DNA from 2 places in the Streptomyces broussonetiae genome. Region 1 is predicted to be linked to the other one. Evidence: riboswitches for the same ligand, from Rfam matches in the RefSeq annotation. Region 1 holds a riboswitch; the other holds the start of a gene.
The links. Region 1 has a riboswitch for cyclic di-AMP ahead of GQF42_RS26565 (C40 family peptidase). Riboswitches for the same ligand answer to the same signal wherever they lie in the genome.

Region 1 (4,535 bases):
GTCGCGGTACTGCGCCGAGGCGAACGAACCCAGCGTGTCCCGGGCAGAGTTGAGCGTGTCCTCCTTGCGGGCGGTCTCGTCACGCAGTGTGTTGAGCTGCCGCTGGGCCGTGTCCGCCTCCTCCTTGGCGCCGTCGTACTTCTCGGTCGCGGCCTCGGCCTGCCGGTACAACGTGTCCAGCTCAGCCTTCACCTGGGCCGGCGTCTGCTGTGGCGCGGCGTGTGCCGCCCCGTCGAACGCCGTCGCGGTGGCCGCGCCCGCCAGGGCGAGCGTGGCGGCCGTCCGGGCCGTGGGGCCCCCGATCGAGCGTTGCCGGGGCTTGCGGTGCGCTGCCACCTGGACCGTCACGTCCTTCCGTACGCCTCGACGACCGAGCGGCCCGGGCGGCCGAGCGGTCCGGCCGAGCGGTCTCGTCCGTCCGGCGGCGGCCCGCACAGGGGGAGTGGGCCGCCGCCGGACCTTTCTCGGCGGTGGTGGCCGGACGCCGCCCTGGCCCGGGCGGCGGTGGGGAGTCGGTCACCTGGGGAAGGACGCTAGGCCGGACTGTGACGACCAGGTAACGCGGTGTGCGGAACTGGTTCCGACACACAGGGATGTGACCGTATGTGATCGCATCGCCTCCGCGGAATCGTCTCCTTTACGCAGCGTGGTGACCGAAGCCCGGAAAGGGGGACGGGCGCAAGGCGTGAAGTGCTATGGGCCGCATATATGCAAGATCCACATGCGGGCGGGATCGGCAGCGGACCGGGCCCGGAACGTCTGTCGCCGGGCCCGGTGGCAGGGGGCCCGCGTGCCCTGGCTAGGCTCCGGCCCCATGGACGTACTCATCCATCTCTTCGTCGGCCTGCACATCATCGGCATCGCGGCGCTGCTCGGCGGTTTCCTCACCCAGATGAAGGCGATGGGGCAGGGCGCGGCCCGCTTCGTCCCCGGGATGCTGCACGGCGCGCTGACCATGCTCGTCACCGGTGTGGTCCTCGTCGGCCTCAACCAGACCGACAACCACCACATCAACGCCGTCAAGATCGGTCTGAAGCTGGCGCTGCTGATCGTGATCCTCGGTCTGGTCTACGTGAAGCGCGACGAGGAAAAGGTCGACAAGGCCGCCTTCGGCGTCGTCGGCCTGCTGACCATGACGAACATCTTCATCGCCGTCCTGTGGACCTGACGGGCGGCGCGGGACGAACGCCTCAGCCCGGGCGGACCACGCTGTGGATGATCGATTCTCCGCCGTAGTACACCGACTCCTCGCGGACGTACGCGCCCGGCTTGGGGGCGTGGATCATCATGCCGTTGCCGATGTAGAGGCCGACGTGGCTGATGTCGTCGTAGAAGAAGATCAGGTCGCCCGGCCGCGCGTTCGCCAGTGAGACCGTGGTGCCGACGTTGACCTGGTCGTACGTGGTGCGCGGGAGTGTGACGCCGGCGGCCTTCCAGGCGGCCTGGGTCAGGCCCGAGCAGTCGTAGGACCCCGGCCCGGTGGCGCCCCACACGTACGGCTTGCCGATCTGGGCGCGGGCGAAGGCGATGGCGCTGGCGGCCTTCGCGTCGTACGAGCTGGTGGACCCGGACGACCCCGAAGACCCGGAGGACGTGGAACCGGCCGAACCCGAGGACGACGAACCGGAGGACGACGAACCGGCCGAGCCGCTCTGCTGCTGAGCCTGGGCCTGCTGCTTCGCCAGCTCGGCCGCCTTGCGGGCCGCCTCCTGCTGCTTCTCCCGCTCGATGGCGGCCAGCCGTGCCTTTTCCTGGGCCGTCAGCTGCGACAGCAGCTCGCGCGCGGAGGCGAGCTTCTTCTGGACGGTGGCCTTGGCGGTCTGCAGGTCGCGCTGTGAGTCGGTCAGCGACTGCAGGCTCTGGGCGGCCTCCCGCCGCTTCGTCATGGTGGCGGCCTGCTCGCTGATGTAGCCGTCGACCGCGCTCTTCTCGCGTGAGGTCAGCCGGTTCATCAGCTGGGTCTGGTCGAAGTAGTCCTGCGGGTTGTCCGCCAGCAGGAAGGTGGCCGTGTCGGGAGCGGCGGCGCCGGTGCGGTACTGGGCCGCGGCGAAGGAGCCCAGCTCCTCGCGGGCCTTGTTCAGGCGGTCGGTGCGGCGGGCGACCTCGTTCCGGAGGGCGTCGACGCGTCCTAGCTGCTTGCCGGCCTGTTCCTTGGCCGAGTCGTACTTCTCGGTGGCCGACTCCGCCTGGCGGTAGAGGTCGTCGACCTTCTTCTCCACCTCCTCCAGGCTCGGCCGGGCGTGGTCCGCGCCGGGAGCGGCCTCGGCGGTCTGGGACAGCATGGCCAGGGAGGTGAGAGCGGCGGTGGCGAGGGCGGGGGTGCGCAGACCCGCTCCGGCGGTCCCGCCGGGGCGCTGCTTGCGGTGCGACGCCAAGAGAGGCGACTCCTTCCAATGGGCCGCCTACCGGGTTAGCTGTCGGGTTCGGGCGCGGTTCGGAAGGGTTGCCCTACGGCGTCGTCCCGGACGGGAGTCGGCCGATTCACCCCGGGACTCGGTGGGTCCCCGGCTCCAGGCGCCCCAGGGGCGCGCCGGACTCGGCGGGGGCCGCGCACGCGGCCCGATGGCAACCTAGCCAACTCGTGTGACTAGTGTGAAGGTTGGTGCGTGATATGTCCGATACATTTTCGTGATCCGAGGCCGGCATCACGTCGCTGTCATCGGGTGATTCCGTTGTGTGAGGGGTGTTCGCCGCCCCGCCGACGGGGTCTTCTTCCCCGGACGGCGATCGGTTGTCGGTGCGGCGCCCTAGACTCGGAGAGCGATGAGCAGCCTCTTTGACGACAGCTTCCTGGCGGACCTCCAGCCCCCTCGCGGGCGCGAGGAGGAGCCCCCGCCGCCGCCCGAGGACGATCATGCTCCGGAGCCGCTTCCGGACGATCTGTTCGGCGGGAAGTTCGACACGCCACCGGACAGGGACGCCTACTACCGCGACGGCGCCCCGCGCCCCGCGCTCGACGCGGCGGCGCTGCTGGACGGGCTGAACGACAACCAGCGCGCCGCGGTCGCGCACGCCGGCTCCCCGCTGCTCATCGTCGCCGGAGCCGGCTCCGGCAAGACCCGGGTGCTGACCCACCGCATCGCCCACCTGCTCGCCGAGCGGGGCGTCCACCCGGGCCAGATCCTCGCGATCACCTTCACCAACAAGGCCGCGGGCGAGATGAAGGAGCGCGTCGAGCAGCTCGTCGGCCCGCGCGCGAACGCGATGTGGGTGATGACCTTCCACAGCGCGTGCGTACGCATCCTGCGCCGTGAGTCGAAGAAGCTCGGTTACACCTCGTCGTTCTCGATCTACGACGCCGCCGACAGCAAGCGCCTGATGGCCCTGGTCTGCCGGGACCTGGACCTCGACCCCAAGCGTTTCCCGCCCAAGTCCTTCAGCGCGAAGATCAGCAACCTGAAGAACGAGCTGATCGACGAGGAGGACTTCGCCGCCCAGGCGAGTGACGGCTTCGAGAAGACCCTCGCCCAGGCCTACGCGCTCTACCAGTCGCGGCTGCGCGAGGCCAACGCGCTCGACTTCGACGACCTGATCATGACGACGGTCAACCTGCTGCGCGCCTTCCCGGACGTCGCCGAGCACTACCGCCGCCGCTTCCGGCACGTCCTGGTCGACGAGTACCAGGACACCAACCACGCCCAGTACGCGCTCGTACGCGAACTCGTCGGCACCGGCGCGCACGAGGGGGACACGCCTGCGGGCGAGAGCGACCTCCCGCCCGCCGAGCTGTGCGTCGTCGGTGACGCGGACCAGTCGATCTACGCCTTCCGGGGCGCGACGATCCGCAACATCCTCCAGTTCGAGGAGGACTACCCGAACGCGACGACGATCCTGCTGGAGCAGAACTACCGCTCCACGCAGACGATTCTGAGCGCCGCCAACGCGGTCATCGAGCGCAACGAGTCCCGCCGCCCGAAGAACCTGTGGACCAATGCCGGCCAGGGCGCGCGGATCACCGGCTATGTCGCCGACACCGAGCACGACGAGGCGCAGTTCGTCGCCGACGAGATAGACCGCCTGGTCGACGCGGGCGACGCCAAGGCGGGCGACGTCGCCGTCTTCTACCGCACCAACGCCCAGTCCCGTGTCTTCGAAGAGGTCTTCATCCGCGTCGGCCTGCCGTACAAGGTCGTCGGCGGTGTCCGCTTCTACGAGCGCAAGGAGGTCCGGGACGTCCTCGCCTACCTGCGCGTCCTCGCCAACCCCGAGGACTCGGTGCCGCTGCGGCGCATCCTCAACGTCCCCAAGCGGGGCATCGGCGAGCGCGCGGAGGCGATGATCGACGCGCTCTCCCAGCGCGAGAAGATCAGCTTCCCGCAGGCGCTCAAGCGCGTGGACGAGGCGTACGGCATGGCCGCGCGCTCCACCAACGCGGTCAAGCGGTTCAACACGCTGATGGAGGACCTGCGCACGATCGTGGAGTCCGGCGCCGGACCGGCGACCGTCCTGGAGGCGGTCCTCGAACGCACCGGCTACCTGGCCGAGTTGCAGTCCTCCACCGACCCCCAGGACGAGACCCGCATCGAGAACCTGCA
Region 2 (4,535 bases), 180 kb from region 1:
GCGCGCCCGGCGACCTGCTCGGTGCCGTCGACGGTGACGGACGTGGTGCCGTCCACCGCCTTGAGCGCCTGGTCGGCGAAGTCCTTGGGCGTGGCCGGGGGCTCGGCCCGGTGGTCCTTGCCGGAGTCCGCGGAGGTGCTGTGGGAGACCGAGTTCGTCTTGCTGTCGTAACCCCACACGTTCGTACCGTTGCGGATGAGGCTGTACTCGGAGCCGCTCTCCAGCAGCGACAGCTTCTGCTTGTCGGGGCCGTCGGCCGCGACACGCAGCGTGTGCATGCCGGAGACCAGCTCGGTGAGCTTGGACTGCGGGTCGGCGGAGGAGCCGTCGCCGGCACCCTTGGCCGCTCCGGAGGCCAGGCTGCTCTCCAGGCCGCCGAGGTTCGGCAGGCCGAGGTCGGTGCTGATCTTCACGGTGCCGGACAGCTGCTGCACGTCCGACTTGGCGATCTTGTCGATGAGCTGCTGCGCGGTGATCTTGGGCAGGTCGGGGTCGCCGGAGGCGGCGAGCGCCGGGACCAGCCCGATCGTGGCCGCCGCCACCCCCACCACCGCGACCGGGACCGCGTACCGCGCGGCCTTGCGGCGTCCGGCGTGCGGTGCTGCGTCCCGCGCCTCGTCCGCTGCGTCGTCGGATTCGTACGGTGCCATGTGTGCCTTACCTCCGTCGTCGGCGGCGGCTTGTCCTCACCCTGGTCCACCCGAGCCGCCATTCTCACCCGAATCGGTGAGGAGTGGTGATGTCCGTGTTCTCCATCTCACCAAAAGGGCCGTGAAGAAGCGTCAGACCACGGAGCCAACTCCGTGTACGACTGCGGTATGACACGTAAGGGCGACGGCTCCCCCGCCCCCTAGGGGCCGGACCGGGTCGCCCGGGTGTCGCAGGATGCCTACGGCGGTTCGCGCCACATGGTCGCACGATCGCGCCCGATGACAGCGGACCGCCGGGCTTCGATCGTCGGGGCGTCAACACGCCGGCCGAAACGCCGGTGGTGTCAGGTGGTGTCAGCCCGCGCGGTGCACCACCGCGTCGCACAGGTTCTCCAGAGCCGCCTTGGCGTCGCAGTCCCGCAGCGGCGACAGCGCGGCCCGGGCCTCCTCGGCGTAGCGGACGGCGTCACGGCGGGCCTGATCCAGCGCGGGGTGTACGCGCAGCGCGGTCAGCGCCTCGGCGTGCCGGGCGTCGTCGCTGAGGTCGGAGTCCAGCAGCGCGCACAGCGCGAGGTCCTCGGGCTGCCCCAGCCGGGCCGCGCGCTCGCGCAGCCGGAGCACCGGCAGGGTCGCGATGCCCTCGCGCAGATCGGTGCCCGGGGTCTTGCCGGACTCGTCCGAGTCGGAGGTGATGTCCAGTACGTCGTCGGCGAGCTGGAAGGCGACCCCGAGCCGCTCGCCGTACTGGGACAGGACGTCGACGACCGTCTCGTCGGCACCGGACGTCATCGCGCCGAACCGGCACGACACCGCCACCAGCGAGCCCGTCTTGCCGCCCAGCACGTCCAGGTAGTGCTCGACCGGGTCGCGGCCGTCCGTGGGGCCGGCGGTCTCCAGGATCTGACCCGTGACCAGCCGCTCGAACGCGAGGGCCTGTACACGGACCGCCTCGGGCCCGAGGTCGGCGAGGATCTGGGAGGCGCGGGCGAAGAGGAAGTCGCCGGTGAGGACCGCGACGGAGTTGCCCCACCGGGTGTTGGCGCTGTCCACGCCGCGCCGCACGGCCGCCTCGTCCATGACGTCGTCGTGGTACAGCGTGGCGAGGTGGGTCAGTTCCACGACGACGGCCGACGGCACCACGCCCGGCGCATAAGGGTCGCCGAACTGGGCCGCGAGCATCACGAGCAGCGGCCGGAACCGCTTCCCGCCGGCCCGAACGAGGTGCTGCGCGGCCTCCGTGATGAACGGGACCTCGCTCTTGGTGGCCTCGAGCAAGCCTTCCTCGACAGCCGCCAATCCGGCCTGGACATCGGCTTCGAGAGCCTGGTCCCGCACGCTCAGCCCGAACGGCCCGACGACGGTCACGAGGGGTCTCCTGTCTGCTGGTGTCTGCTGGCGATTACACGGCTTGTCGATAGGTCGCTGCCATCACTCGAGTCAGCGTATCCGGTCCTGTTTCGATCACCGATAGCGCCCACCGGTCCAGCCCGGGCGGTATTGGATCATGACCGGTATGTTTTTTGATCAGACGGTAAGAACGGACATTTATCGACTTAACAGGAATCCATGCCTTTTGTCGCGAACCGGAGGGCGAGCGGAGTAACACCTCCACCCCTCCCCCGCGCGCCCGCGACCATCAGGACAACGACGGGCGCAGCGTCCCGGGTTCCACCGCCCCCTCGATCCACTCCCTCGACGCGCCCCCCGGAAGCCATGTCCGGGCCACCTTCCGGCCACCCCGCCCCCACTCCCGGCCACCCCCTTCACCCCCGTCTACCCCCATCCACCCCCTCCATCGCTTCCCGGCCGCACCCCGATCCCCGCTCACCCTCCCCCTTGCCGGTGCACTCCTCTCATTCACCATCCGGGCACACGCTCACACGCACGAGCAGACTCCCCCAATCCGTTATATCCGATTTGAGTTGATTTGCACTTTCGTGAGTTGGGTCACGCGGCCCCACTCCGGCGCGTCGGCCACCGAACCACCCCCACCCCTTGCCCCGTCGGCGAGTTGAGGGTTTTCGATCGCAAAGGATCAACTACCCCAAAGAGCACAGACCAAGGTCAAATAGTGCGTTGTGTGAATCAGGCACTTGTTCCCGACATGTGCCGTCGCATACGTTCCGGGCCTCGGGTGGACGCCGAATCCTGCCGCCACCCGCATAACCATCCACGAACACATTTCGTACGGCAGGAGCGGGGGACCCAGGTAAGTCGCCTGACCGGTCGGCACCCGTCGCACCGGAACGGCTAGGGGTGAAGCCGCGCTTTCCCAGGAAGGCACGGCCGGGCACCTCCCCGCCCGAACCCGACAGCTCACCTCGCAGGCGCCGGAGAGGAACGTCCCCATGTCTGCTGCCGCTCAGCCCCGCCGTACCCGGACCAACCGTCTCGTGCGCACCCTCGCCGTCGCCGGCACCGGTGCCGCTGTCCTCGCCCTGCCACTCATCGGGGCCGCCAGCGCCTCCGCCACCACGGGCACGACGACCACCAAGGCCGCCACGACCACGGCCGGGTACCCGAACACCCTCGACGGCTGGATCCGCAAGTCGCTCGCGATCCTGACCCAGAAGGGGATCCCCGCCTCCTATAACGGCATCTACCGCAACGTCATGCGGGAGTCCTCCGGCAACCCGCAGGCCATCAACCTCTGGGACTCCAACGCCGCCGCCGGCATCCCGTCCAAGGGCCTGCTCCAGGTGATCGACCCGACCTTCAACGCGTACCACGTGGCCGGCACCTCGTTCAACATCTACGACCCCGTCGCCAACATCACCGCGGCCTGCAACTACGCCGCCGCGCGCTACGGATCGATCGACAACGTCTACAGCGCGTACTGAGACACGGTGGCGGCCTGAGACACGGCCGCCGCTGACCCGGCTGCCCGGTGCGTACTGATGTGCCGGTCAGTCGGTCGGAAAGAGTCGTTCGAGGACGGCGGCGATGCCGTCGTCCTCGTTCGACAGAGTGATCTCGTCGGCCACCGCCTTGAGTTCGGGGTGGGCGTTGGCCATGGCGACCCCGTGTCCGGCCCAGTCGAACATGGGGATGTCGTTGGGCATGTCCCCGAACGCCAGGGCCTCCTGGGCTCCGATCCCCAAGCGCTCGGCGGCCAGTGCCAGCCCGGTCGCCTTGGTCACCCCGCACGGCTGCAGTTCCACGGTTCCCGGCCCCGACATGGTGACCGTCGCGAGCGAACCCACCACCGCGCGCGCGATGTCCGTCAACTCGTCGTCGCTCAGGGTGGCATGGCGCAGCAGCACCTTGCTGATGGGCTCGCTCCACAGGTCGTCGCGCCGGCCCACCCGCACCGCGGGCAGAGTCGGATGCGGCATCCGGTAGCCCGGCTCGATGAGCGTCAGCCCGTCGACACCGTCCTGGTCCACGGCCGCGTAGACCTGCCCCACCTCGGCCTCGATCTTGCCGAGCGCGGTCTCGGCCAGTCCCCGGTCCAGCCGCACCGACCACACCAGGCGGCCGGCCGCGGCGTCGTAGACCTGTGCGCCCTGCCCGCACACCGCGAGCCCGGTGCAGCCGAGGCGTGCCAGCAGCGGCCGTACCCGCGGGGCCGGGCGGCCCGTCACCACCAGGTGCCGACCGCCGGCCCGTGCCACCCGCGCGAGTGCCGCCAGCGACCGGTCGGAGACCGTGTCGTCGCCGCGCAGCAGCGTTCCGTCCAGGTCAGTGGCGATCAGTGCATATGCGGGGGAGGCTGCCATGATCAGAGAATACGGATACGGCGCCCCTCCGACTCACCTTGTCGTCCTGCGTACTTACGTGCTCATCAGCCCCAAGTGGCGCTTTGCGACTTCTTGTTGACCTCTCTCCAGCGCCCTCCGCGGTCAGCCGTGGGCCGCTGCCAGGTGTTTCGCCAGGTACGGGGAG

Region 2: linked by a shared signal. The riboswitch ahead of GQF42_RS25660 (transglycosylase SLT domain-containing protein) and the one ahead of GQF42_RS26565 (C40 family peptidase) in region 1 are both predicted to bind cyclic di-AMP.

What each region holds. Positions count from the first base shown of each region.
Region 1 is NZ_CP047020.1:5,716,252-5,720,786, forward strand. It holds gene GQF42_RS26555 (C40 family peptidase) at 1-336, opposite strand, end outside; gene GQF42_RS26560 (hypothetical protein) at 815-1,168, shown strand; gene GQF42_RS26565 (C40 family peptidase) at 1,191-2,375, opposite strand; cyclic di-AMP (ydaO/yuaA leader) riboswitch at 2,383-2,527, opposite strand; gene pcrA (DNA helicase PcrA) at 2,764-4,535, shown strand, end outside.
Region 2 is NZ_CP047020.1:5,540,449-5,544,983, reverse strand. It holds gene GQF42_RS25670 (LolA family protein) at 1-650, opposite strand, end outside; gene GQF42_RS25665 (polyprenyl synthetase family protein) at 1,005-2,015, opposite strand; cyclic di-AMP (ydaO/yuaA leader) riboswitch at 2,818-2,995, shown strand; gene GQF42_RS25660 (transglycosylase SLT domain-containing protein) at 2,999-3,490, shown strand; gene GQF42_RS25655 (HAD family hydrolase) at 3,557-4,369, opposite strand; gene GQF42_RS25650 (FAD-dependent oxidoreductase) at 4,493-4,535, opposite strand, start outside.